Linked DNA regions of Exiguobacterium sibiricum 7-3. The protein of the gene in region 2 interacts with the protein of the main gene of each other region in a pairwise test. Links are inferred from orthologs where the notes say so. Each region holds a gene or a part of one and is shown on either strand. Other genes may lie near its edges. The genes, in order: recJ and P402_RS0111665.

Region 1 (12,434 bases), 1.1 Mb from region 2 along the record:
CCATCAAGTTCAATCAAGAATCCGATTCCGGCAACCGTTCCGCCAAGTTGCTCGATCATTTTGATTGTCGCTTCGATTGTTCCGCCTGTTGCCAGTAGGTCATCGAGAATGACGACGCGTTGTCCTGGTTGGATCGCATCGTGGTGCATCGTCAAGACGTCTTTTCCGTACTCAAGACCATACTCGACACGGACCGTCTCACGTGGTAATTTCCCTTCTTTACGGACAGGTACGAATCCGATTTCCATCGCGTATGCGGCTGGGCATCCGACGACAAATCCGCGTGCTTCCGGTCCGGCGATAACATCTGCGCCTTGTTTACGGGCATAATCGATCAAGGCATCGACCGACTGCTTATAAGCAGGACCGTTTTGCATCAGGGATGTAATATCTTTAAAGCTGATTCCTTCTTTCGGCCAGTTTTCGACCTCTTTTATATGCTGTTTGAACTCCATGTCATTTCCTCCTGCTTCGCCGCTTCTACCAAAGTATCAAAACGCTCTTTCAACTGAGCGAGTGACGAATAAATGTATTGTTGCTCAAGACGTTGACGTTCCTCATGACGCTTGTACGTCGCAGCTTCCGTCAAGTCTCGTTTTTCAGCGTTCGGGTTCACACCCGGCAGCCCGTCCTCCATTGTAACAAGAAAATCCAGTTCCGAAAACACTGAATGCATAAAGTTAATCGAACGTTTCGACCATTTTCGGGATTTCGACAAACGAACGAGCCCAATTCGAAGCTCGTCACGGGGACATTTCGCAAAGTAATTGAAATAATGTTTAAACTCTTCCCGGGACGGAATCGTCTCGAAATAATACCCTTCGTCTTTAAACGCACAATAAATTCGTTCGGAATCTTTTAAATACGGCAAGAAAGCCGCTTCTTCTTCCGGTATATCCAAAAAGACAACATTTGCCTTCGCTTCTCCGTTCAGCGGACGCTCGGCATATTTGGACTTTGTTTCTTCAGAAAACGCAACAAACGTCGTCGTATCATGCGGAAGTTCAAACACATCTGTCAGCGGTTTTTTACCACCACGATAATCAAACAGTTGATAATCAACGACCGCCAAATCCTGAATCATCAGTTGCGGTTTACGGAATCCGTTCCATTCATTGATGTTCAGACTTCCCATCAATGAAACTTCTGCGAGTGACGATACTTCATCGACTGCGTCTCCGAACCCAAATCCGATTCCATCCAGTTCGGTCTTCCCGTCGGTCACAAGAACCTTCAAGTGCGTCAAATCACGACCAATCCGTTTCAAGTCACGAATGTTTGCGCCTTCGACGACAACTCGCGGCGACGGATTCCCCATACCGAACGGGGCCAGCCGTCCCATCTCTTCGATCAAGCCGATCGACACATCCGAGACATTTAAGCGTAAATCAATTTCCGTCGTCGCGATGAACGCTTCCTCCGGTAAACTTGCCGCTTGGGCATTCAATCGTTCCCGTAGGACCTTAACGTTTTCGGATGACAATGTCATCCCGGCAGCCGCCGGATGTCCTCCGAAGTGCGGTAAGATATCAGCCGACTGATTTAACTCAGCAAAGAGGTCAAACGCTGCAATCGAGCGCCCCGATCCTTTGGCGGTGCCTTTTTCTGCGTCATGACACAATAGAATGACCGGTCGATGATATTTTTCAACGAGCCGGGACGCCACAATTCCGACGACGCCGGGATTCCATTGATTTGAGTCGACAACTAAGACTCGGTCCGATAAATAATGCTGTTCTACGAGATCAGTCGCTTCTTCGGCAATTTTCTTGACGATATCCTGCCGTTGCTTATTTTGTTGGTCGAGTTGTTCTGCAAGCAGACTGGCTTCTTCAATCGTTTCCGCGAGTAGCATCTCAAGTGCTGGCATCGCTGAGTCGAGTCGCCCTGCCGCATTGATCCGGGGACCAAAGGCAAATCCGACCGACTCTTCCGTCAACTCGTCTTCGACGAGACTGCAGACTTTCCGTAACGCCAGGATGCCCGGTCGTTCACTGGCATTTAGCGCTTCAATCCCTTTCGCTGCAAGCAAACGGTTTTCACCGACGAGCGGGACTAAGTCGGCAATCGTTCCGAGTACAGCCAAATCAAGCAATTCTTCCGGCACACGTCCCAGTAACGCATGGGCGACCTTAAAGGCAACACCGGCACCGGCAAGCTTCGAATACGGGTAATTGGAATCAACACCCGGATGAATCATCGCGAAAGCGTCCGGCAAGACGTCTTTTGCTTCATGGTGATCGGTAATGATTAAGTCGACTCCCAGTTCTTTTAAGACGGCCGCTTCCTCGATACCGGAAATTCCACAGTCGACCGTGATGACGAGACCAAAGCCCTCTTCCGCTGCCCAGCGGAACGCTGCCTCGTTCGGTCCGTAACCTTCTGTAAAACGATTCGGAATGTAGCATTCCGCCATCGCACCGATTTCAATCAACGCATGCCATAAAATCGCAGCGGAACTGACGCCGTCGACATCATAGTCTCCGTAAATCAAAATCATTTCACCTTCGTCGGCTGCTTGCTGGATCCGGGTAATCACTTTGTTCATGTCCTGGAACAAAAACGGATCATGAAACGCCATTTGATCGGTTTCCAAAAATGCTTTGGCTTGATCTGCTGTCTCAAAGCCACGCTGAACGAGCAAGTGTGCGACTTGCCGGGAAACGTCCACCTGGCCGGCTAATTCGTCTATTTTAACGGAATCGACTTCCTTATCGATCCATGTTTTCTTTGAATGATACATCTAATCCCTCCAATCAACTTCATCATTATAAAACAAAACCCGCGTTAGCGATAGCTAACACGGGTCAGGTCATGAGGCTTGTTTAGTTGATTTTAAAGTTCGACCTTTCATGACGAGCCACAGTTGAGCTGCGATGAAGATCGAAGAATACATGCCCATGAATAGACCAACAAGCAAGGCAAGACTGAATCCACGGATGGCTTCACTACCAAAGATGTATAGTGCCGCTGCCGTCATGATGACTGTGACGACCGTGTTGATCGAACGAATGATTGTCTGTTGAATCGATTCATTGACGATATGCGACAATTCACTGAATGTCACTTGACGGCCACCTTTTTCAGCAAGACCCAAGTTTTCCCGAATCCGGTCGAATGTTACGATCGTATCGTTGACGGAATAACCGATGATGGTCAAAATCGCTGCGATGAAGTACAGATTAACTTCAATCTGGAACAACGAGAAGAAGGCGATGATCATCAACGCATCATGGAGTAAAGCAAGTACTGTCGCGATTCCGTAAAGCGGTTGGAATCGGAACGAGACGTAAATGACGATTCCGAGTGAAGCTAGCAAGACAGCATAAATCGCGTTACGGGCAATTTCCTGACCGACTTGCGCCGATACCGTCGAAATACTTGGTTCTTTCTTATACTTCGCTTCAATCGTTTGTTTCATTTTCGAGATTTGTTCCTGGCTGAATTCTCCGACGAACGTCACGTTCGCGAGCTTTCCGCCTTGCGCAAATTGAACGCCGTTGATTTCAGCCGCATCAATTCCAGCCTCTTCAATAACAGAACGGACCTCTGATTCCTTAATCGTGTTCGTTGAAGAAATTTCAACGCGTGTTCCTTCTGTAAAGTCGATTCCAAGGTTCAATCCGCGGAAAGCCAACAATAAAATCGAAATCACTAAAAGCGCAATCGTGATTGCAAAATAAACTTTCCGATGTTTGACATAATCAAATTTCGTTGGATTAAAGTTCACGAATTTCATCCTCCTTTACGCCAAACCAGGTTTTTTTCTTATCAAACCAGCGGCTGCTGACGAGAAGTTGCATCAAGTAACGTGAGATAAAAACATTCGTGATGAACGTAACGGCAATCGAGACCATCAGCATGATGGCAAATCCTTTGACGGTACTTGTTCCGAAGTAATACAACACGCCTGCTGAAATCAACGTCGTCAAGTTGGCATCAAGAATCGTACCAAATGAGCGGCGGTTACCGGCTTTAAAAGCGGACAAGACGGATTTCCCACTTCGGAGTTCATCTTTAATCCGTTCTGCCGTGATGATGTTCGCATCAACTGCCATCCCTACACCAAGTACAAGAGCGGCGATACCCGGCAACGTTAAGACTGCATTAATTCCGTTAAAGAAGATCATGACGAGATAGATGTAGAACAACAATGTAATGATCGACACTAAACCAGATACCCGGTAAAACAGCAACATGAAGAGGAAGACGGCTGCAACACCGATCATTGAAGCAAACAAAGTCTGATCGAGGGCATCTTGACCAAACGCGGCCGAGACAGACGTCGAATAGATTTCATCCAGTTTGACCGGTAATGCTCCGGCATTCAGGATCGACGATAATTGCTTCCCGTATTCTGCTGTGATGTCACCACCAGAGATGATGGCTTTATCCGAGTTGATCGGCTGTTGGACCGAAGCATCGGAGACGATTTTCGAATTTTCTTTTTGAATCTCTTTTTCGTACGTATCCCCTTTTTCATAGTCGAGCCAGATGACAAGACGATTTGCAGGAGGTTGCATTTTAGACACTTGTTGTGTCACTTCATAAAATTTTTCTTTTGATTTCATCGTCAGTTCGACGAGCGGTGCGTTCGTTTGCGGATCGTATCCGACTTTCGCTCCTTTTGCCTTTAAATCTGATCCATCAAGTAACACCTTGTCGTTGATGTCTCGGAATGACAGTTCGGCCGTCGAAGATAAAATCTGACGGGCTTCACTCTGATTTTTGACGCCAGCCAGTTGGACACGAATCCGGTTGTCTCCTTCAATGCGGATGTCCGGTTCCGAAACACCAAGTACGTTCACCCGGTTTTCGATTGCCGTCAGCGTCGCGCTCATCGCATTGGCATCGATGACGTCGCCTTCTTTCAGTGGTTGTACTTCATACAAGACTTCAAATCCGCCTTTTAAGTCCAGACCGAGTTTTGTGTCTTTTAAGAGCCAATTCGATGTCGTGCCAATCAAAACGAGCAGCGCGGCAACGATGATGAAGAACGTGGCCAGTTTTCCCTTCTTAATCATGCTACATTGTCCTTTCTCTCAAACCCAGTATATTTTCAGACAACTTTCTTATCCTATCCTAGCTTACATAAGAATTGGTAATCTTAGCAATCGTTTTTCTCATATATAAACAGAAAAGACGCTTCCGAATTCGGAAAGCGTCTTTTTTGAGCCTTATTCGACGATTTCGTCGTCCATGACAGTCGTAGTTTTTTTCGTAACTTCTGCGACCGCACTACGGTTGAACGTCAATTGCGCGTTACCCGACTTCAATGTGACGGTTGTCTCATCTACTTTTTGTACGACCCCATGAAGGCCACCGATCGTTACGATCGAGTCACCGCGTGATAACTGGGTTTGCATCTCACGCACTTGCTTCTGGCGTTTGTTCTGTGGACGAATCAACAAGAAATAAAACACCACGAAGATCAAGATCATCGGGAGGAAAGTCAATAGTTGTTGCATCTGAGTCAGCTCCTTTTCATTCAAATCACGTTCATTATACCGTAAAAAGAATGGAATTGTCAGACCATTTATCAGAAATTCTTTGCGTTCGGCAAATTATAGCCGTATTCTTCGAAGAATTCGTCTTTGAAATCAAGCAAACGATCTTCACGAATCGCCTGACGGACGCCTTCCATCAACTTGACGAGGAAGTGAAGATTGTGTGTCGAACAGAGGTGAAGACCAAATGTTTCCTGCGCCCGGATCAAGTGATGGATATAAGCACGCGAGTAATTCTTACATGCATAGCAATCACATTTCTCATCAAGTGGACGGAAATCACGGGCATATTTGGCATTCCGGACGACGAGACGTCCACTTGATGTCATCAACGTACCGTTTCGCGCAATCCGCGTCGGCAGAACACAGTCAAACATGTCGATTCCGCGAATCGCACCTTCAATCAAGGCATCCGGTGAACCGACGCCCATCAAATAACGGGGCTTGTCTTCCGGCATGAGCGGTGTCGTAAAATCAAGGGCACGATACATGACATCTTTCGGTTCTCCGACTGACAGACCGCCGACCGCGTAACCCGGGAAATCAAGTGATGCGAGATCACGCGCACTTTGGCGACGTAAATCTTCGTACTCGCCGCCTTGAATGATACCGAACAATGCTTGATCCTGCGGCCGTTCATGCGCCTCGAGGCAACGTTCCGCCCAGCGGCTTGTCCGCTCGACCGAAGCCTTCATATATTCATGAGAAGCCGGGAACGGTGGACACTCATCAAACGCCATCATGATATCAGATCCAAGGGCATTTTGAATTTCCATCGCTTTTTCCGGTGACAGGAATAGTTTATCCCCGTTCAAGTGGTTCCGGAAATTGACGCCTTCTTCTGTGATATTACGCAAATCAGCGAGTGAAAAGACTTGGAATCCGCCAGAATCGGTTAAGATCGCGCCGTCCCAGTTCATGAATTTATGCAGACCGCCGGCTTCTTTAATGACATCATGGCCCGGACGGACCCACAGATGATAGGTATTGGACAAAATGATGTTCGCATTCATGTCTTTAATCTGTTCTGGTGCCATCGTCTTAACGGTCGCTTGTGTGCCGACCGGCATGAAAACAGGTGTCTCGAAGCTGCCGTGCGGCGTATGGACGATTCCTAACCGCGCACCAGATTGTTTACACGTTTTAATATGTTCGTACGTTACTGCATGTTTTGTCATCGGTTTAATTCCTCTCTCGTTAAGAACATTGCGTCTCCGAAACTAAAGAATCGGTAATTTTGCGCAACAGCTTCTTCATAGGCATGTAAGATATGTTCACGGGTTGATAAAGCGGATACGAGCATGATCAAGGTCGACTTCGGCAAGTGGAAGTTCGTGATCAAGCCGTCGATTCCTTTGATTTCCTGACCCGGGTAGATAAAGATATCTGTCCAACCGGATGCTTCGACGAAATCACCGTGATCCCGGATGACGGTCTCAAGCGTCCGTGTCGAAGTTGTTCCGACGGCAATGATCCGTCCGCCGTTTTTACGCGTCTCACGCAAAATCTTCGCAGAGGACTCCGGTAATTCGTAGTACTCACTATGCATTTTGTGGCTGTCTACGTCATCAACGGAGACCGGACGGAATGTCCCGAGTCCGACGTGTAACGTCAACGGTGCAAGCTGAACACCTTTATCCGTCAATGCTTGCAACAGTTCCGGTGTAAAATGCAGACCTGCCGTCGGAGCTGCCGCGCTTCCCCGTTCCCGGGCGTAGACGGTCTGGTAACGGTCCTGATCCTCGAGTTGCTCGTGGATATAAGGCGGTAATGGCATCGTCCCGAGTTGATCGAGTACTTCATAAAAAATCCCGGTGTACGAGAACTTCAAAATCCGTCCGCCATCGTCGAGTGCTTCGACACATTCCGCGCGGAGTAACCCGTCACCAAATGACATCACAGTTCCCGGTTTAACGCGTTTCGCCGGTTTAGCGAGCGTTTCCCAGACATCTTCGCTTGTCTGTTTGAGCAACAACAGTTCAATCTTACCGCCGGTCTCTTCTTTGACACCAAACAGACGTGCCGGTAAAACCTTCGTGTCATTGATGACGAGCGTATCCCCCGCATTAAAATACGAGACGATATCATGAAACTTTTTATGACGAAGGGCGCCTGTTTCCCGATTGACGACCATCAATTTCGAACTTGTCCGATCGAGCAATGGCACTTGGGCAATCTGTTCTTCCGGTAAATGAAAATCAAATAAATTTACATCCATCTTTAGTTTCCTTCTTTCAATCCTAAATGTTGCCGCGCAAACGGCGTCAAGACACGACCTCGTGGTGTCCGTTGTAAAAAACCTTGTTGAAGCAGATAAGGTTCATAGACGTCTTCAATCGTCTGAGCATCTTCGCCGATCGTCGCCGCAATCGTCTCGAGACCCACCGGTCCACCGGCAAAACGTTCGGCAAGCGAACGTAACAGACGGTGATCGACATCATCCAGTCCAAGCGCATCGACATGTAAACGATCGAGGGCACTCGTCGCAAGTGTCGCGTCGATTGCGGTCTGATGCGCGACTTGTGCAAAATCACGGACACGTCGTAACAACCGGTTGGCAACCCGTGGTGTCCCGCGGGAACGAAGCGCAATCGCTTCTGCTGCCATCCGGTCTGCTTCAAAGCCAAACAAACGGGATGTCCGTGTGACAATCGCCGACAGTTCCGGCATCGTATAGTACTCCAGTTTCAGCGTCACACCAAAGCGGTCACGGAGAGGTGCCGACAACATACCTGCCCGTGTCGTGGCACCGACTAGCGTAAACGGTGGCAAATCAATCCGTACGCTACGCGCCAGTTCACCTTGACCGATGACGATATCAAGACAATAGTCTTCCATCGCCGGATAAAGAATCTCCTCAATCGATCGGCTCAACCGGTGAATTTCGTCAATGAACAAGACGTCTCCCGGTTCGAGCGAAGACAAAATTGCCGCGAGATCCCCCGGCCGTTCAATCGCCGGGCCGGCTGTCGTCTTGATGCCGACGCCCATCTCGTTGGCAATGATCGTCGCAAGTGTCGTCTTACCAAGACCGGGCGGACCGTATAAAAGCACATGATCCAGTGTTTCTTGACGGATTTTTGCCGCTTGAATAAAGACGCTCAAGTTGCCTTTCGCCTTTTCCTGACCAATGTATTGTTCCAGTGTCTGAGGACGTAAACTCCACTCTTCTTGATCTTCCGCATGTGCGGATTCTGACAAAATCCGTTCTTCCACGTTCTCACCTCACATTCAATAACAACTGCAACGCCCGCTTCACGTATTGATCCGTCGACAACACTTCACCTTGAAGTGCTTTTTTGACTTTCTCGACTTCCCGGTCGCTGTAACCAAGTGCCGTCAAGGCTTCACATGCTTCATTCAATTCCGCATTTCCTTGGGCAAATAACCCTTCGCTCGGAATATAATCCGGTGCGAGTTCAGCCAACTTGCCTTTTAAATCAAGCGTCATCTGCTTCGCTGTCTTTTTACCGACACCCGGGAATTTAATCAAATAACTTTCCTTCTCCTGCTCGATTGCTTCAACAAGCGCATCGACATCTCCTGACGCCACGATGGCAAGTGATCCTTTAGGACCAATCCCTGTTACGCCAAGCAATTTCGTAAACAGCGCCCGTTCACGTCTTGAACGGAATCCGAACAAGACTTCCTGGTCTTCTCTGACATAATGATACGTATATACGATAACCTGTTCGTCTCCGGTCCGATAAAAAAACGGGTTCGGTGCTACGATTTTGTAGCCAATCCCCCCGACCTCGATCGTCACGAATTCCGCACAGACATAAGCGACTTCGCCGCGTACGAATTCTATCACTTTAGAACGCTCCCATCCATTAACAAACTCTCGTGTTATTGTAGCATATAACGAGGAGGCTCTTCAAAACGTAATTCTTCATATCCAAGACGGTCATGGTGGAAATTTAAGAACTCTCCTTCCCTCAAAAAAACGAAACAGGGCAACGGATGTCGCATTCCGTCGCCCTGTTTCGTTGTGTATCTATTATTTGATTCAACTTTACCTTTATGAACGTTCCAGCATCCGTTCGAGCGCGAGGACCGCATACCGGGTCGTTTCCGGATCGACGGTGATGACATTGACCGGCTGACCGGATTCAATTTGTTCCAGTGACCAGGCGAGATGTGATAAATCAATCCGGTTCATCGTCAGACACGGACACATGAATGGATTCAAGGACACGATGTCGAGTTCCGGATAATCTTTCGCCAGTCGTTGGACTAAGTTCATTTCTGTTCCGATTGCCCATTTCGTTCCCGGTTCCGCCTGTCTGATTTGATCAATGATATACGCTGTCGAACCATTCAAATCTGACGCTGCGACGACTTCAAAGGAACACTCCGGATGAACGAGGATTTTCCGTTCGGGATCTGCTTGACGGAACTGCTCAATCTGTCCGACCGTGAACTTCTCATGAACGGAGCAGTGTCCCTTCCATAATACGACCCGGATGTCCTCATCCGCTCCGTCAAACACCAACTGATCCGCAATCGGATCCCAGACAGCCATCTGTTCGAGCGGAATCCCCAAGGCATGTGCCGTATTTCGCCCGAGATGCTGATCGGGCAGGAAAAAGAGAATCTCGCGCTCTGCAAGTGCCCACTCGACCATTTGAACAGCATTTGATGACGTGACGGTCGCTCCACCGTGACGACCGACAAACGCTTTGATTTCAGCCGTTGAATTGACATACGTCAACGGGAGAATCGATCGTCCCAGCCGGTTCGTCAACACGTCATATGCCCGTTCCGTCTGAAAGCCGTTCGCCATATCAGCCATTGAACAGCCGGCCCGCATATCCGGTAAGACGACCGTATGATTTTGATCCGTCAGCATATCTGCTGTCTCCGCCATGAAGTGGACACCACAAAAAACGGTATAGTCCGCATCGGTCATCTGTTTCGCCAATTGGGCGAGTTGGAGCGAATCTCCTGTTGCATCGGCAAACTGAACAACCTCATCTTTTTGATAATGATGCGCCGGTAAAAATAACCGCGGCCCCATCCGCTGTTTGACACCTTCGATGATTGACACTAATTCTGCATCTGTTTTTTCTAAATATGTTCTTGGAATCCCCTGCTCTGTAAATAAATTAAGACTCATCTTTTTTTCCTCCCGCAATTTTCATACTGATGTCTAACGCTGGTGCCGAATGGGTCAATGCACCAAGCGAGATATAATCTGCCCCGCATTCACAATATGCCGGTAACGTATCAAGCGTGATGCCACCCGACAATTCAACCGTAATCGATTGAGGGATCCATGACCGGAACAGCTTGATTTCTTCCGGTGTCCGGTTATCAAGCATGATGATGTCGACACCGGCTGCGACCGCTTCCTTTACCTCTTCACCGGTCTCGACTTCCACCTCAATCGGTGTCGTATGACCGACTTGCGCCTTCGCTCGATTGACTGCCGCTGTAATCGAACCGGCGACGGTAATGTGGTTATCTTTAATCATGACGGCATCATCGAGTCGACCGCGGTGATTAAATCCGCCTCCGACTCGAACCGCATGTTTTTCCAGCATCCTTAGTCCCGGTGTTGTTTTTCGGGTATCAGCAATCCGGACTTTCCCACTGACGAGACTAACGGCCTGGTGCGTCAATGTCGCAATTCCTGACGTTCGTTGAATGAGATTTAAAGCGACGCGCTCTCCCGTCAAAATCGCTTGTAGGCGGCCGGACCATTTTGCGACCACTTGTCCGCGGGAAATTGGTTGTCCATCCCGGACGATTGTTTCGTGTTCGACCTCGAGCAGTCGCGCTAATTCGACCAATACAGCTTCGCCGCAAAAAATACCGGACTCTTTTGCCATGAATTGACCGGTTCCGTGTTCAGCGCCAGTCAGACAAACTTCACTCGTCACATCCTGATGACCGATATCCTCCACTAAAAAATCTTCAAGCTGTCGTCGTAGGTACCATCTGTTCATGTGGTTGTTCTCCTTTTAGTCGTTGAATTGCTCCTTCAAGTAACAGCTTAGCCGTCATCAGATGCAGGCGCCTCAGTTCAGCGTCCCGTCCGGATCCTTGTTCATCCGGTTGATTTTTGAAGGTTTCCAGTGTTTGTTTCAGTATGATTTCATCAAGCTTAACGCTTAACGCTTCTGTCCAAGATGAATCGAGCGGCCGCTGCTCTCCCTCTTGTGTGATGTCTACTTCAGGTAACGGCTGACGTGTTGGCAACTGAAGCCGTAATGCCAATTCTTTGCCCATCACGAAACATTCAAGGAGTGAGTTGGAGGCCAATCGATTTTTCCCATGCAATCCCGTTGATGCCGTCTCTCCAACTGCATACAGTCCCGGAACAGTCGTCCGTCCGAGACGATCCGTTTTAATCCCGCCCATTAAAAAGTGAACACCGGTCGTCACTTCGACGACATCAGGTGATATGTTCAATGTTTCACATTTTTTAACAAACGTCGGAAAGCGTGTTTGAATTTGTTCGACAAAAGTCGTATTAAGATAAACGGGTTCCCGTTCACGTACCGTCGTAATTCTCGTTGCGACTTCATCCCGGGCAGCCAAGTCCCCTTGCGGATGATCCGCCATCACACGACGACCGTCTGCTGTCATCAAAAAAGCACCCGCTCCCCGTAATGCTTCTGTGATCAAGCCCTGACTGACACCGTCGTGCAACAGTACTGTCGGATGATGCTGGATGTAACCTAAATCCGACAAACGGGCTCCGACTTGAGCAGCGAGTGCCAGACCGTCACCTGTCAGGTTTGGTTCATTCGTCGAGGCCGTGAACAATCCGCCGATTCCGCCTGTCGCCAGGATGACAGCCCGGGCTGAAAAGACGACCGGCTTTTGACCCCGATATCCCCGTGCGCCGACGACCTGTTGTCTGTTCGTCAACAATTCTGTAATGACGGTATCCTCGATGACGGGATGAACGAGTTGCTG
Region 2 (17,102 bases):
GAAGGTACGACGTTGTTGACGATCTATGGACCAAAAGGATTAAAGGAGTGGCTGGAGGCGACATTACGGGTTACCGGGACGTATCTGCGTTATCCGCTCGACATCATTGAAGTCGAGGCAGGCGGGACATACGAACAGGAAGGATTCCGAATCACTGTCGAAGAATTGGAACATCGATTTTTGGCGTACGGTTACCGGATTGAAGGTCAGGAAGAAAAAGGAGCATTACGTGTCGAAGCGTTACAACAACTGGGCATTCCTTCTGGACCACTCTATCGTCAAATCAAACAGCAGGAAACGTTTGTATTTGAGGGAATCGAACACCGGTCGACTGATTTTCTTGGAGACCCAAAGCCGGGCATCAAGTTGGCCGTGTTAGGAGATACGGTGCCATGTGACGGGAGTATCCGTTTGGCACAAGAAGTAGATGTCCTTGTGCATGAGGCGACATTTGCTGATTCGGAACAAGATCATGCCGGACGTTTTGGTCATTCGACAGCAAGACAAGCTGCTGAAATCGCCTTAAAAGCACAGGCTAAAAAATTGTTGCTGACGCATATTTCTGCACGGTATGTTGATCAAGAACAACGGTTGGAAGTGGAGGCGCGGGAAGTATTTGAAGAGTCATACCTCATGACAGATCATCAATCTGTCGTGATTAAGGGGTAAACAACATGGACTTTCTCATCCAATGGTCATTGTTTCTGCTAGCAAGTATCATTCTTGGTTTCTTTTTAGAAAAACGGACGGAAAAGGAACAATATCTTTACTTGAAATTCGTTTTTTATGCATGTTTAGGAGCGGTATCGTTTCCTGTCTATGACATTCAGTTGCCGCTGGGAATCATCTTATTCCTGATTGTCCTGCACCCGAAAAAAAATTCTCGATACAAACGATATATGGCCTTATTCGGATTTCTTTTTTTCCTGCTTCAGCTCATCCTGGGACCGTTCGATACGTTTACGCTTCGGGAAGAGACACAACAAATCGGACAGGTCACGATTACAGATGAATCTTTTGACACACTGATGACGCACATTGACCGGCGGATCGGAGACGACTCGCTGCGACTGGAACAAAGTCAATTGTTGTTTGACCAAGGAGGCAACCTGCGGAATGCGACATTTGAGTTGATCGCGAAAAGTCCGAAGCGGTTCATCCGGTACGAAGTGACCTATCAAGAAGTGACGGGCACATTGACGTACCGTCCCCGGGAAGAAGTACTGACCCGTTCGCTCGAGTCGTACTATCAAAAATTGATTGATGCCTCGACCTCGTTTCGAACGTTGAAGACTTTATCTATCAAGCAGATTCTCCATGAATCGAAGACACCGTATGTCGAGATGGATTTGGATGGTTTGTATGAAACGTTCAGCTTACAGGATGCTACGGTTCTATTGATTAACGATCAAGGTGAATTGATTCCGTATGTGAATACCGGAGAAGATGTGTTGGCCAACGCGATTCGATTGACGTATCTTCGTTCCGACGGGCAATCGTTACGGGAGAAAACAATACTTTTATACAATTACAGTTTTGAGACCTCAAGACGAAAAGGAGTCGTACGATGAAAAAATGGATGCTGATGAGTGGAATCTTGTTGCTTGCAGGATGTACGGAAAAACCGGCGGATCAGACGGCGGATTCAAAAGCATGTGACCGCTCCGTAGACGTTTCGGTCGTCAATCATGCAAAGAAAAAAACGACGACATTATTCGAAAAAGAGATGTGCTTGAGCAAATCGGAAACGGCGCTCGATGCACTGGAAGAGACAAAACTGCCGGTCGTACAGACCGGTAAGGGTGAAATGGCGTACGTGACGGCCGTTGACGGTATCCGTGAAAAATCAGCCGGAGCAAGCAGCGGCTGGGTATTTGGCGTCAATGACAAACCGGCACAAGTCGGGGCAGGGGCGTACGAACTAAAAGACGGCGACCGTCTGGAATGGCGATTTGAAAAAGATGCAATGGCTTATTTTCAGTAAGGCGGAACGGGAGCGACTTCATCCACTGAATGTCGCTCTTTTTTTAGTGGCGATGTTATCGGTCCCGTTCTTTTTGCACACATATGCCGGCATACTGATTGTTTTGACCGGACATTTCGTATTCTTTACATGGATGCGTCAATGGAACGTTTTGCGCTATCTGACGTTACCTCTGATTTATATCGGAATGATGTATGCCCCTCTGCTCGTCGGTGCTTCCGTTGATCCATACGGGATTTGGTTGACCGGACTGACGGTTGCCTTGTTCGTAACATCAAGTCAATTGACTTTTACATTGGTCCGACTCGATCAGATGGGTCCGTTATTTCGGATTCTACCGCGACTGACGCGCTTAACGGGGATGGTCCTGGCTATCTTGCCATCGTTGCTCCGTACGTGGCCGGAAGTGAAGATGAGCCATGCCAAACAACCGGTGGCAGAAAAGATGGAACGGGTTGCGTTGTATCATCTGTTACCGGTCGAAGCAGTCCCGAGTCCGTTACGTCACTTGACGCGTTCTGATCTGTTGATGGGACTTCTGATTACAGTAATATACATTGCCTTATGGTCTCCTGTTGCGGTCGGGGCCGCGTTAGTGTTACCCGGATTAGTAATGTTCTCAAAAGGAGGAATACGGGATGCCTACCATCATTACCGACGAAGAAGGTTCACTTGAACGTCTGGAACAACTGGCCCATACGGCCGGAGCCGAAGTGATTCATCCGGACCGCCTGTTGCATGGTCGTGTTCGCGATATGTTAGCGACGACCAGTTTATTTGTCGCAGGAGAACTGGCGACATTACTTGGGCTGGAAGCTTTTTTTGACCGAGAGACAAGTGAGTTGTCTTCGGGGGAACAGCAACTGGTTTCGCTCGGGTATACATTGTCTAGCTTACCGGAACGGATTTTCTTGGCGGAACCGTTTTTATTTTTAGATCAAGTCCGTAAAAACCGGTTGATACTGTTGTTTGAGGAAATCGAACGTCGTTTTTCCTGTCACATCACCTATTCCGTGGTACAACAGCATCCACTCAAAAAACAGAGCGGAACGAGAGCGGTCAAAGGAAAGGTCATCGACGAGATGTTACGCATCCGGCACCGTTATCCGTTGCAGGCAAAATACGCCTTGCTGGTCGAACAGATGTCGTTTCGCTTAGGGGAGCGGGTAGCCTTGATTGGAGCCAACGGAAGTGGGAAATCAACCTTGCTACGCCTGTTGCTTGGGGTTGACCGGCCGCTTTACGGAAAGGTCAAACGAACCGGGGAAAAATGTTATGTTCCGGCACATCCTGCCCTGGCACCTGTCTTGGATAAGCCGGGCGCTACTTTTTCCGAACAAAAAAAACAATTGATCGAACGGCTTTCCTGGACGGAAGAAGCCTGTTATTTTGATGAACCGACGGCGGGGTTAACCAATCAGCAACGGTCTGATTTTATTCAAACTATGCTGAATCATCCGGACAAGTTGATTATTCTCGCCACGCACGATCCCGACCTGATTTTTTGTGCGACCCGCATCGTGTATCTTGTCCAAGGGGAAATTGCCTTTGATGGTCCGACATCGATGTTCATCGAGCAAAGCAGGTTGTACGAATGGAGTTGATCGGCGCAGCAGTCCTCCTCATCAGTTTAGTTATTCTCTGTTTCGAAAAACGTCCGATTTCAGAGTCCATGCTTCGGTTCATGGCCCTCATCACGGCAGCGGCGATTGTCGGAAGGCTGATTTTTGCAAGCATTCCGAATGTTCAACCGGCGACCGCACTAGTTCTCCTGGTCGCAGCCTGTGTAGGGCCGGTTTCCGGAACGATTGTCGGAATGCTCGTTGTCGTCTTGACGAGTTTATTTTTAGGAAGTGGTCCTTTTGTGTTATTTCAAATCGTGGCGTACACGGTCATCAGTCTTCTCTGTGTCTTACCGGGTATGCGAACGAGATGGCTTTTAACGATCTATGGACTGGCGGCGGGGTTTTTTTATGGCTGGATCAGCAATTTAGGTTTTTTAATCTTTACCGAGTTTTCGCGAGAAGCGTTTTGGACACTACTCTTGACAGGCGGTCTATTTGATTTATTGCACGGCGTTTCGAATGCTGTCTTCATCTGGTTTTTGTACCCGATTTTTTTGCGGATTTTGCACTCGTTTGATGGAAATCAGGGTACATGATAAGTAATCCCATTTCGATTGGAGTGAAGCGTGATGCTTAGTTCGCCGCTGTCCATAACGTATCTCGTCGGGTTGTTACTTATTGCTGGTTTTGGTCTGCTATTTGGAAGTATCTTATTGTTGAAGGAAACGATTCGTGGACGTTATGCGGGGTTTTATTTACTGGCAGCAGCGATTTTTCCCGGAGCGATGCTGATTACCTCCGTCGAAGGCGGACTGATCGGACATCTCTTTTTTGAGACAGATTTGTTCCTGTCGATTGTTGCCTGGTTGTTAGTCCTGTCGAGCGGTTATCTGGTCATGGTGACGGGGGCTGTCACGCTTCGGTACGTGTACCGGTATACCTCCATTCCGAAAAACGTTCAAAAATGGATGACGGATCATTTTCATCGTCCAAAACCAAATTAAACAAAACAAGACGTCCATCACTTTCCAGTAAGAAAGGATGAACGTCTTTTCTGTGTTCGGATTAGTTGGAAACAGCGAATTCTTCGACCGGTGTCTCTTGTTGTTGCTGATCTGGATTTTGAATGCGTCCAGTAACTTCCGTTAAGAGACGGCGTGGTAACAGTTTAGCGAACGTCACCATAGCGCGGTTACTTGCTCCGGGTACGACAACTCGTTTTCCTTTTAATGCTCCCCGGTATCCGGCAAATGCGACGAGGTGAGACGGCATACTTTTGAATGGTAACGTGATTTGGGCACGATCAAAGAAGTTCGTATCCGTCGGTCCCGGACAAAGACAGGTAACCGTGACACCGGAGCCATCGAGTTCAGATGCGAGTGCTTCGGACAACGACAAGACATACGCTTTAGTGGCATAGTAGACGCTCATATACGGTCCCGGCATGAAGGCGGCAACAGAGGCAACATTCAGGATACGACCGAACCCGCGATCAAGCATGCCCGGCACCAGACGTTTCGTCAGTTCCGTTAAGGCGACGACGTTGACATGAATCGAATTTAAATCTTCTGACGGATCGATTTCCGCGAAACGGCCTGATGTCGCAAAGCCGGCATTGTTGAATAATAAATCAACCGTCAGTTCATGTTCCTCGAGGAAACTGAGAACACGGGAGACGCTGTCTGATTGTGAGAGATCGACTGCGAATGTGTAAGCCTTGATTTGGTAACGTTTTTCAAGGACATGCTTAAGCTCGGTCAGTTTCTTTTCGTTGCGGGCAATCAAGACACAGTCAAATCCATCGCGTGCCGCCAATACGGCTAAGTCAAGACCGATCCCACCGGAAGCACCTGTAATCAAAGCAGTTTTTCGTAACATGTCATACTCCTCCATTCAATTGATGACTCATTCTCTAATCTTTATCATTCCCTATTGTTCCCTTGATTCCTGCTTGATAAGCATCTCCTTTTAGAAGTTCGGTCATTCACTGTATGATAAGAGAATGGTACAAACACAGAAAGCGAGCTGAGTGTCTTGAGGAAAAATGTCACGATTGCCTTATTATTAGCTACATTTTTGGCAGCGATTGAAGGAACGATCGTTGCAACAGCGACACCCGTCATGGCGAGCGAGTTGAATGGTGCTAAACTCGTCAGTTGGATTTTCGCCGGGTTCTTACTGTTCATGGCCGTATCGACACCGATTTATGGAAAGATGGCTGACTTGTACGGAAGAAAACGAGTCCTGTTGTTCGGAATCGGGGTCTTCACGGTCGCATCGCTTGCGTGTGGACTGGCTCAATCGATGGAAACATTGATTCTGTTCCGGGCCGCGCAAGGAATTGGTGCCGGAGCCGTCCTGCCGATTGCGATGACCATCATCGGAGATTTGTATACATACGAGGAACGCGGAAAAATCCAGGGCGTTTTAAGTGCGGTTTGGGGAATCTCCGGTGTCGCCGGTCCGCTAGTCGGCGGTTTTTTGGTCGAGACGTTATCGTGGCGCTATATCTTTTTGTTAAATGTTCCGTTTGCCTTGATCTCCTTTATCATGATCGTCCTGTTCTATAAAGAAAATGTTACCGAAACGTCACGCAAGATTGATTACCGGGGAGCGATTTTATTTGCGACCGGGATGAGTGCCCTGCTGTACGGATTACTCTCCGGGAGTGAGACCGAATCATTTGCCGAACCGCTGATTTTAATCAGTTTTGCGGTCAGTGTGGTCCTGTTGTTTTGGTTTTACCGGGTCGAGAAAAAAGCAGCTGATCCGTTATTGCCACCTGTGGTCATCCGCCATCCGGTCATTCTCGTCATCAATCTGGCCGTCTTCTTTTCTGCCTGGGTACTCGTCTCGATGTCGGCGTACATCCCGATTTTTGCGCAAGGTGTTCTCGGGAAAAGTCCGACCGAAGCCGGCTTCATGCTGATGCCGTTATCCTTGTTTTGGACACTGACTGCGATCGTTGGCGGGCGGACGATTGGCATCGCCTCGCCGCGCTACCGGACGATGACCGGAATGGGATTACTCGTCATCGGGATGACGATTTTAATCGGAATCGGACGGGAATCAAGCGATGTCTTCATTTATTTGGCTGTCTCGTTGATCGGGATCGGTTTCGGATTGGCACAACCGGTCTTCATGGTCGTCTTACAGACATCAGTCGACTGGTCGCTCCGTGGATCGGCGACTGCCGTCAACTCGTTTTTGAGTACGACGGGTCAAACGCTTGGTGTGGCGATATTCGGAACATTGTTTAACGTCTCGATCATCCAGGCATTTTCCGACTCGAAGCTGCTTTCCGGCTACTCGATTGATCCGTTTTTCCAGGCCGGTACGGCAGCCCGTTACGGAGCAGACGTTCAATCGGCCGCGGAACAGGCGCTCGCAAACGGACTGCACCTCGTCTTCATCGGGGGGCTCGTCTGTGCCATCCTTGCCTTTTTCATGACCTTCCGACTGCCGAAAGTCCGTCCGGAAGATCCGACCAATTAAAAAACACCAGTCAGCCACCTTCTGTGAGAAGCGGGTCTGACTGGTGTTCGTTTTTTTTATTCCGCAGTCGTAGCGGCATTTTGTTTGGCGAATTGTTCCCGGATATCCCGTTCGTTGCGCCGGAGGAACAGACCGATTCCGACGAGCAGTAAGGCAGCACCGGTGATTTGAATCCAGGTCAACGACTCTTGGAACAGGAAGTATCCGAAAATCATCCCCCAAACGGCTTCACCGAGAATCGTGATGCTGACGATACTAGCGCTGACACGCGACAAGGCCCAGTTAAATAAGTTGTGACCAAGCAGCGTCGGGAAAACAGCGAGTAAAATATAAATTTTCCAATCAGTTTGGAATGAACCGACTAGATTGACCGACTGAATGAGCGAAAACAGTAACAGAACGACGGAGGACACGGCATAGACACCGAATGAATACGTGTTCGTCGAGACGCTTGTCCGGACATGCTGACCGAGCAGCCAGTAACCGGCGACAAGAATCGTCGCAAGCAAGGCGAGTCCGTCTCCGATCAGCGCTCTTGGACCGACCGCGATGTCACCGTAAGCGACAAGTCCGCCGCCAAGCAACGCGACGCCGACGAAAAAGAGGGCTTTTCTTGACGGATGTTGTTTAAAGAAGACAGCGTTCCCGATCAAAACGAAAATCGGACTCGCGGTTACGAAGAGCGTCGAGCTGGCAACTGTCGTATAATCAAGGGACAGGAACCACAGCCAAAAATGACCGGCTAAGAGAATTCCGCTTAAAATCATATGTCGGATGGTCGTTGAACTGAGACTAAGTAATTCTTTCAGGTGAATCAACGGTAACAGCAACAGTGTCGAAAACAACATTCTGTAAAAAGCAACCGCTTCAATCGGGGTTTCGGCCCATTTAACGAAAATTGCAGATGTCGAGATAAAAAAGAGTGCCATGAATAAAGTGAAATAGGGCATGTTAACCTCCGCGTGTCTGAAGTAAGGAAATGAGGGTGAACCAATGCAATTAATCATTGCGGAAAAACCGAAACAAGCTGAAAAACTGGCAGCGCCGTATCCATCGGTCAAGCGGGACGGCTATATTGAAATCAAACCGTGTGACCGATTTCCGGCCGGGGCAAAGCTTGCTTATGCCGTCGGCCATTTATGTGAACTCCAGGAACCGGCCCATTACGATGCCAAATGGAAACGATGGAACTATGACCATCTTCCGATCATCCCGGAACGGTTCGACTACCGGTTATCCCGGGGAAAAAGCAAAGCGTTCCAAGTCATCAAGAAGTTACTGAACGAACGGACGACGACTTCCATCATTATAGCATCGGATGCCGAGCGAGAGGGAGAGGCAATCGTCCGATTGATTCTCCGATTGGCCAATAACGCGAAACCGATTCAGCGCCTTTGGATTTCCAGTCTGACACCGCAGGCCGTAGATCACGGTTTTGCGAATCTGCTCGATGGCAAAGAAACCGAGAATCTGTTCCATGAGGCGATGAGTCGCGCCTGTGCCGACTGGCTAATCGGGATGAATGCTTCACGGGCTTATACGACGTTGCTCAAGAAAAAAGGTATCGCCGACGTCTTTTCACTGGGACGGGTCCAGACGCCGACGCTATCGTTAATCGTTGAGCGGGAGAAGCAGATCGAGACCTTCCGTCCGGAAACGTTTTTTGAAGTCGAAGCGGACTTTACCCGGTATAAAGGAAAATACATCAATATCAAAAAACAAACGAAGATTACAGAACGGAGCCTCGCGGAAACGATTGTTGCCCGAACTCCAGGAACAGGTGTCGTAGCGGCGGTCGATAAGACGGAACAAGTTGAAAAGCCGCCATTTTGGTTCAGTTTATCGTTGTTGCAAACGGAAGCGAGCCGGCGTTTCGGACTCGGCGCAAAAGAAACACTCGATATTGCGCAAAAACTGTACATCCGGGGTTGGATCAGTTATCCGCGGACTGATTCGTCGTTTGTCTCAAAAGATGAAGCGAGCCAGTTTCCGAAGATTTTAAAACGACTTTTGAAACAGCCGGAGTATACCGAACTGACGGATATCGTGACGAACAACATTACGAACAATAAACGGTACGTCAATTCAGCGAAGGTCAGCGATCATTATGCGATCATCCCGACGGAAGAAGCGGGAGCTGTTGCGAAACTGACAGGACGTGACGCACAAGTCTATGATTTGATCGTCCGTCGTTTCTTAGCGGCGTTTGCTCCGGATGCCCGGTCGGAAAAAACGGAAATCATTACGGAACGAGAACAGGACCGCTTCATCACAAAAGGCAGCCGGTCGCTTGAGTTAGGATTCAAGAAAGTCTTGAAGGTTGAAGCGAAAGAGCAGGAACTGCCGGCACTTGAAATCGGACAACAGGTACCGATTAAAAGCGCGAAGTTACTCGAGAAACAAACGGAACCGCCAAAACGCTACACGGAAGGAACCTTGATTCTCGGGATGAAAACGGCCGGAAAAGTGCTTGAAAATGAACTTCAAGCCATCATGAAGGAAATCGAGGGACTTGGAACAGAAGCAACCCGTGCCGGTATCATCGACGGACTGAAACGCCGGGAATACATTCAAGTGAAGAAAAAAGAACTTCATCCGACGGCGAAAGGACGGATTCTGATTGAAGCCGTCAGCGGAAGTATTCTCGCCTCGCCGGAGATGACTGCGAAATGGGAAAGCCGGCTGGATCAAATCGGGAAGGGTGAGGCTTCAGCGGCTCAGTTCGTCGATCAGGCGAAGAAACTGTCGCAACATTTAGTTCAGGATGCAAAAACACGGGTCGAACAATTAGAAGTCGATCCGACCCAGGTACCGGCAAAACGGGCGCGGGGCGCAACGAACCGGCTGGTTGGCATCTGTCCGGTCTGTCAGGCAGAGTTGCTCGATCGAGGCAAATTTTACGGGTGCAGTGCCTATCAGAAGAACAATTGCGGGTTTACCCTGCCGAAGACGATTCTCGGGGCACGCCTGACGCAAACCGAACTGAAAAAACTGCTTGCGAATGGAAAAACAAAGCCGCTTGATATGAAAAAAAATGGACGGACCTTCCAGGCGATGCTGTATTTGGAACAAAATCAATTGAAATTCGAGTTTGTGAAGGGAGAAGCTTGATGCATTACGATTTGATGGAAAATAAGACCTTTATACCGATGTTCGAACAATTTTTAAAAGAAGGGACCAAACTGACGGTCTGGTTCCCGAATCAAGTGACGGTCGGGCAGGCTGATGCGCTGATTGAAGAAGCGGAAGAATTATTCGGAGTGACGGCAGAAGTCATCGATGATCCCCAATCGTTTGGGAAATCATTATTGTTACCGTATTTGACGGAACGGGAAACCCGGGAAGACGATTTCGTCCGCTATGAGACCGTCATGACGGAAGAAGTGAAGGCCATATTACGGGAAATCACCTTACCGATGATGGCGGACGGTGACTTTGCCGTCCTGTATTCTTATCGGATTGATGCCCCGAACGGTTTTTTGTTTGTTGAAGATTGGTTTAATGCTGAAGTTTCCTTAGAAACTTAACAAAAAACGGAAACCCGCCTTGTTCGTGTTGCGTAAAAGTAACTATTATACGAAACGAGGAGGGTTTTTATGGCGTTATCAGGATTCGCTTCATTGCTTAACGGCAACCGACTGTTGCTGTATATCGAAGGCGACGGCTTTTTTTCCGGGATGCCGGTTTTCATGGTCATCTTTTTTGTTCTGATTATTTCCGTCATTGTCATTTCATTGATTTCAGCAGCCTCAAAAGGAATTTCGACGAGTGGAATCACCACATCACTTCGGCATCATGCGTCACAACTTGTGACACCATCAGAGTCAGGAGCACAAGACTATTTGACATACATGCGTTCCTTGTCAGTGTTTCCGATTGAAAAGACGAATTTGGAACCGGTTCGACTGGCAAAAGGAATTTTGGCGCTGATTCAACAGACGGATGTAATCCAAGGAACAACAAAACAAGACATTGTGGCGCAGTATGCACGGCTTGGTCTGCTTGAAGGTGATCCATTAGCGGACGAACAGCCGGTCCGCCGTCATTCGGGCACACACCATGATCATCATCAAATGCATATGAATCAGCATCACACGGATCATCAAAATTCCAATCATTCGAATTTTTAAATCGTTGCCCACTCCGTTCATCGGAGTGGGTTTTTGGTATGAAACCCATTCACTAGAGTAACAAAACACTGTTTTTCGACATCTGTTTGTAACATACAACCGTTTAGATTAAAGTTAGATGAAAAGTGGTCTTTTTTGAGCATATTTAGTGGAATTCAATAAAAAAGCTTTAAAATAGAGTTTAGAAACAAAAAAATTGTGTATTAAGAACACGATAGAGGGGGATCAATAGATGAAATCATGGCTTAATCGTACGATTGGACGCCAAATTATGTTCGCCTTCTATATGATTATTCTGACACTCGTGCTGACCTCAGCCGGTGTTTACTTTTATACGAAAAATCAAGTGCAGGATTCGCGTCAGGAACTCTTGACGTTGAACGATCATCGAACACGAGCGACGAACTTATATGAATCCTGGCAGAGTCTTCAATATGAAATGCGTGGATTCGTCCTGTTAGGTGATAGGGCGATGCTTGAAGAAATCGAACGGAAAAAAGACGCCATTAATCGCCAGACGACGTGGTTCGAAAAAAATGCGCGTTTTAAAGAAGAAGAACAATATGCAACCGATGCCCGGACACTCTACAGTGCCTATACGGAACGTGTCATGCCAAGTTTAACGAACTATGTTGCCGCTAAAAAAGACGGTGATGTGACGGAACCGTTTCTGCAGATGGCGACGCTCGGAAAAGTGACGCAGGCGCAGCAACTTGATCCGGACCGGAATTTCAACATCCAAACAAAAAGTGCAGCTGATATGAGTTCGAGCATCGTTGATATGGAAACGGTGTTCACGGAGTATCGTAACTCATTGAACAAACAAGAGTTGGCAGCGCAAGATAAGCTTGGAAAACAAGTGAATACGTCGCAAATTCTTGGTTTCATCAATTTAGCAGTCCTGTTACTTATCATTGCCTTACTCGTTCGCCCGTTCGTGTCGAAGTTGACCGGACAATTGCGTCAACTCAACCGGGAAAGCAGTCGTTTGGCAAAAGGGGAAGACGCTACACCGATTCACGTCGTGAACGAGCGAGACGAAATTGGGGAATTGACGACGACCTTTAATCAAATGGCGGCGGCGATTTCCGCACAAAAAATGCAACTCGTCTCAAGCAACGACGAACTGCAAAGTCAGCAAGAAGAATTGGTGGCGCAACAAGAAGAGTTGCAAACACAACAAGAAGAGCTGGAAGAAGCTCTTGATATAACGTTACGCAATGAAACACATTTGCGTTACCGGAACGAATTGACGGAAACCCTCGCGTCACGCGAGACATTAACGGCCTATCCGGCCATCATCGAGAAGTTGATTACGATCACGGATGCCGAGTTAGGGGCAATCGTCTTCCTCGAAGAAGACCGCTATACGGATATCGTCTCTTACGGGATGACCGTCGATCAGGAACGTAAACTCTTGACGTCCTCGATGTCTTTGCTCGAGCGGGCGCGCATGCACAAACGGGCTGTCCGATCGACGAAACAGGTCACGAGTGATCATCCGCTTCCGTATCCATACAGCATGTATGAAACGGTCGTTCCGGTCATGGACCCGGCGACGAACACGATGATTGCGAGCATTTATCTCGTTCGATACCGCGATCAGTTTAATGACGATCAGACGGGAGAGATTTGGTCGTTCTCGCGTCAGTTGGCATTATCACTCCTGCGGATGCGGGTGTTTGATGAAATCGAGCGGGAACGCGAGAAAACGTCGAAACTGTTGCACTCGATCCGTGAAGCCGTCATCTATATCGAAGGTGGAAAAATCTTCGCCAATAAACCGTTGTTGGCGTTGTTCCACCATCCGGCACATGATCAGTTCAACGACGACGGTTTGATGACGCTTGATGTCAAAATCGAAGAGTTGGCCGTTCAAGTCGACCAACATGAAGCGTTTTTGGATTATATGGATCGTGTGTGCAGCCATGAGATACCGACGGAAGGATTGTCATTATCTCTGAATAAAGAAGAACGGTTCGTCCAGGTCTATGCGGAAGGCATCCATTATGGCGGTCGATTCCGCGGGACGATGCTCGTCTTACGTGATGTGACGATTGAGACGGGAATCGATCGGATGAAGTCAGAATTCGTATCGACGGTCTCCCATGAATTGCGGACACCACTCGCTTCCATCTTTGGTTACACGGAATTGATGCTTGCGAAAGATTTGCCGGCGGATCGACAACAACGCTACTTGACGACGATTCATACCGAGACACAACGTCTGACGAGTCTCGTTAATGATTTCCTCGACGTTCAGCGGATGGAATCGAGCCAACAGCAGTATCATTTCAAGGCACTTGACCTTGCAGACTTGATTCAGGAAGTGGCCGAATTCCAAGCCGGTTCTGCGACACATCATCAATTGAGTCTCGATACAGGGGATACACCGTTACGTTGGATTGAGGCAGATGAAGCGAAGATGCGGCAACTGTTTGGAAACCTGATAAACAACGCCATCAAGTATTCACCGGACGGCGGACAGGTTGAGTTAAAACTCGAAGAATTAGATGACCGGTTACGCGTCACGGTTACGGACGAAGGCATCGGCATTCCGCGTCAAGCGTTACCGGAGTTGTTTGGTAAGTTTTATCGGGTCGATAACTCCGACAGCCGGAAAATCGGCGGGACCGGTCTTGGTCTGGCGATTTGTCAAGAAATCGTCCGGGCACATGAAGGATTGATTCATGTGGAATCGACGGAAGGAAAGGGTTCGGTCTTTACAGTCGAACTGCCATTCGTTCAAGCAGATGTATTGCTTGAAGAAATCATTGAGGCACCAACAGCTTCAAACAGTCAGCTTCGTAAACGATAAGTGACGTTCCAAGTGATGATGAGAACACAAAAGACAGTGGGTTCCCCGGAACGCACTGTCTTTTGTTTTGGATTTTGAGTGACCCAAGTGGATTGCAACTCGATTGAAACGGGGCGTACTTTTACCTCGGTCTGACCGGTCTGTTGCTGGGACTTGGAATGATGTTTGTCTTGCGGATAAAGGGTTGATAATACAAATTGGCTTTCAGGATGCTTACTTTTTCCTGTAAAAGTTGCGAGAAGCGAGTGATTCCTGTTGAACAAGATGAGGGTGGCAGACTTATAATCTGCCACCCTCATCTGTGTAGAAATTGACTTTTGAGTCAGCCCCATTTTCATGGATCGTATTCAAAACATGGATCGATCACGAAACGTGGCGTTCCGCGGAGGCGGGGACGGACTGTTGAAGCCGCCGTGCCGACGGAAGCATCAACAGAGCGATGACAGCGGCGATCCAGTACACGATTTCGATGTTCAAGCGGTCCGCAAGCAGACCAAACACTAAACTGCCGAGACAAAAACTCAGTGTATAGACGGTTTGCTGCATGCTGTAAACATAAGGTAACCGGGCGATTGGTGTAGCTTCCTGCAACCGCGTGTTCATGTCAATGGCTCGTAACTGACTGGCTGCGCCTTGCATGATACAGGCAATGATGGCAAAGACGACATGCGGTGCCGAGGCGAAGAGGACCGTTGCACCAATCGATAATACGACACTGCTAATCAACAAGGGTTTCCGCTTCGTGCGACGGAGCATATAGTAACTGCCGCCGATCATACTCAGCAGGTAAAAGGCATTGAGAATTCCCCACCAGCTGCGGGACAGCGCGAGGTGCGTATCGATATAAACAAGAAACAACGCTGAAATCCAGGCAGTGCTTGCAAACGCATCGATGCCGAGCAACGTCGTATTGAGGCGGGCAGCCGGATGTGTGCGGGTATATCGAAAACTCGATTGAAATGTTGGCGATTCGTCCGAATCTTCGACCGGATCAGCCAGCTGACGCACTTGACGATGAAACAACGTTGTCCAAAGGGTCGCTCCGATAAACAAGCCGAAGGAAATCATCAAAACAAGATGCGGAGACCCAACACTGACGAAAATGGCTCCAAGCGGCCACATCACGAGTTGGACGACTTGATTGGTTCCTTGGACCAAACTGTTGGCTTTTTGCAAATCATCGGTGATCCGAGGCAGAAAGGCACTCTCGATGGGACGTGCAAAACCATCGAGGAACGCAATCCAAACGACGCACACGAGAAGAGAAGCAATGGGAAGATCAAGAAAAACGATCACTCCCAGTGTGACGGTTTTAATAAGTTGGCTAAACAACAGCAAGGATGCATGTCGAAAGCGTCGTGCAAGAGAAGCAAAGAAAAATCCGCTCATGGCCATGCCTGCCGTCACGGCAATCGGGAACAGGGCAGCTGTGCTGGCCTGTCCGGTTTCAGCATACAGGGTAGCGATGAGAGCGACGATGTAGAGCGCATCTCCCGCATTTGCTACCCACTGGCTGACCAGTAAAGTTGTAAATCGGTTCATCTATAAAACCTCCACATCGTTCGTATTTAGTTAGTGGGTAGGTAATCTAGATGGATTTACATTGGTCGGCCTCATTTCGCTTTTTTTTTTGATTGTATAAGGAAAAAAATGGATTGTCAATGGAGTCTGGGAAATGAAGTCGATGTTCTTAGACCGGGCGTTGTTTTTTGAGAGCCCGCATATTGAGTGCGACGAACAGGAGGACAAAACCTGCCAATACGACAAGATCGAGCCAAATGTCTTGAAGCCCGTAGCCCCGAGTCATGATATTTTGCAGAGCATGCGCGGCATAAGTCAATGGCATCAACCGATTAATGATTTCGACCCACACGGGAGCATCACCCAAATCAAACAATCCGCTGAAGAAAATCTGAGGCACGATGGCTAACGGAATGAACTGGATCAGTTGAAATTCAGTCCGGGAAAAACTCGACAGCAGTAAACCAAGCGACAAGGCGACACTTGCCGTCAGGAGATTGACGAACAAAAGTAAGAAGTAGTTTCCCTGTTGCGTCACGTCAAGCACGTTGACGATGAATAACTGAATAAGAATCGTCTGGATCGTGACGAATAAAAAGAAACCGACAAAATAACCGAAGACGATACTCGAGCGTTTGAGCGGCGTCGCAAGCGTCCGTTCGAGTGTACCGCTCGACCGCTCCCGTAAAAAGCTGACACCGGCAATGATGAAGACAAATAGGAAGATGAAAAACCCCATCAAGGCAGGGGCGATTTGATCAAATAATTCAGCATCCGGATTGCCGTATAAAAATTGGATGTCGGGTTTGGTAAGAGTGGGTGATGCAGGTTGCGGCGTATCGAATGTTTGATTCGTTAATTGCGTCAATTGTTGTTGCAACTGTTGAACGGTTGCCGTGAGTTTCGTATTGGCTGTGAGTGCTTGTTTTCCTTGAATCGTGATCAAGGTTTCTTGAATGAGTTGGAGCGCTGCGGCGTTTTTTGAAATGTCGCCGCCTTCAATTAAAATTTTCGGCTGATTCTTTTGAAAGGTGATCAAGGCATCAATCTGTCGATCCTTCATGGCAGTGATACCAGCCGCTTTGCTTGAAAAGGTGCGGATGTCTGTTTTGGTTTTCAGTGTATCTTGAAAGGTCACCGGTAAATCGACCGTACCGATTGTCACATCGTCCGAGCTCGAACCGAGAATCGTCGACAGTAAGAACAGAACAAATAAGGGAGCGAGAAACATCATGGCAATCGTCCGTTTATCCCGAAAAATTTGTGAAATCACACGTTCCGCTACTGTCAGAATTTGCATTATACTCGCTCCTTTGGAATGAAAGCTTCATCGATGGAACCAAAACGTTGAATCAAATCATTGGGGGTACCGGCTTCGATTAGACGACCATGTTGGATCAACAATAACCGGTCGCAACGCTCAGCTTCATCCATGACATGTGTCGTGACGAGTACCGTTACACCGGACTGGCGCAGTTGTTCAAACTCATGCCAAAATGTTTTCTTAAGCGCGGGATCAATCCCGACCGTCGGTTCATCGAGCAACAGAAGACTCGGTTCGTGGATCAAGGCGATGGCCAGACTGAGTC

Evidence for each region.
Region 1: the proteins of P402_RS0111665 (region 2) and recJ interact in binary tests that used the Escherichia coli proteins (3 or more experiments, as listed by UniProt). The link is inferred for Exiguobacterium sibiricum 7-3 from one-to-one orthologs.

Annotation. Positions count from the first base shown.
Region 1 is NZ_KK211190.1:963,265-975,698, reverse strand. The notes cover bases 89-3,066. They hold recJ (single-stranded-DNA-specific exonuclease RecJ), read right to left. Parts: upstream 2,744-3,066; coding sequence 434-2,743; downstream 89-433. Other genes in these bases: P402_RS0105830 (adenine phosphoribosyltransferase), read right to left, coding at 89-455. Also shown: more of P402_RS0105830, read right to left, coding at 1-88; preprotein translocase subunit YajC, read right to left, coding at 5,178-5,468; tRNA guanosine(34) transglycosylase Tgt, read right to left, coding at 5,540-6,685; tRNA preQ1(34) S-adenosylmethionine ribosyltransferase-isomerase QueA, read right to left, coding at 6,682-7,725; Holliday junction branch migration DNA helicase RuvB, read right to left, coding at 7,728-8,723; Holliday junction branch migration protein RuvA, read right to left, coding at 8,728-9,321; quinolinate synthase NadA, read right to left, coding at 9,529-10,626; nadC (carboxylating nicotinate-nucleotide diphosphorylase), read right to left, coding at 10,616-11,458; P402_RS16270 (L-aspartate oxidase), read right to left, coding at 11,427-12,434. UniProt on the Escherichia coli protein: Single-stranded-DNA-specific exonuclease.
Region 2 is NZ_KK211190.1:2,040,073-2,057,174, reverse strand. The notes cover bases 7,696-10,596. They hold P402_RS0111665 (DNA topoisomerase III), read left to right. Parts: upstream 7,696-8,037; coding sequence 8,038-10,155; downstream 10,156-10,596. Other genes in these bases: P402_RS0111660 (hypothetical protein), read left to right, coding at 10,155-10,571; P402_RS16525 (DMT family transporter), read right to left, coding at 7,696-7,994. In the rest of the region: rnz (ribonuclease Z), read left to right, coding at 1-669; P402_RS0111710 (hypothetical protein), read left to right, coding at 675-1,571; P402_RS0111705 (DUF4430 domain-containing protein), read left to right, coding at 1,568-1,984; P402_RS0111700 (hypothetical protein), read left to right, coding at 1,962-2,660; P402_RS0111695 (ATP-binding cassette domain-containing protein), read left to right, coding at 2,623-3,588; P402_RS0111690 (ECF transporter S component), read left to right, coding at 3,579-4,145; P402_RS0111685 (hypothetical protein), read left to right, coding at 4,179-4,553; P402_RS0111680 (SDR family NAD(P)-dependent oxidoreductase), read right to left, coding at 4,615-5,427; P402_RS0111675 (MDR family MFS transporter), read left to right, coding at 5,584-7,044; more of P402_RS16525, read right to left, coding at 7,101-7,695; P402_RS0111655 (hypothetical protein), read left to right, coding at 10,641-11,174; P402_RS16520 (HAMP domain-containing sensor histidine kinase), read left to right, coding at 11,407-13,992; P402_RS0111645 (MFS transporter), read right to left, coding at 14,356-15,534; P402_RS0111640 (ABC transporter permease), read right to left, coding at 15,683-16,813; P402_RS0111635 (ABC transporter ATP-binding protein), read right to left, coding at 16,813-17,102.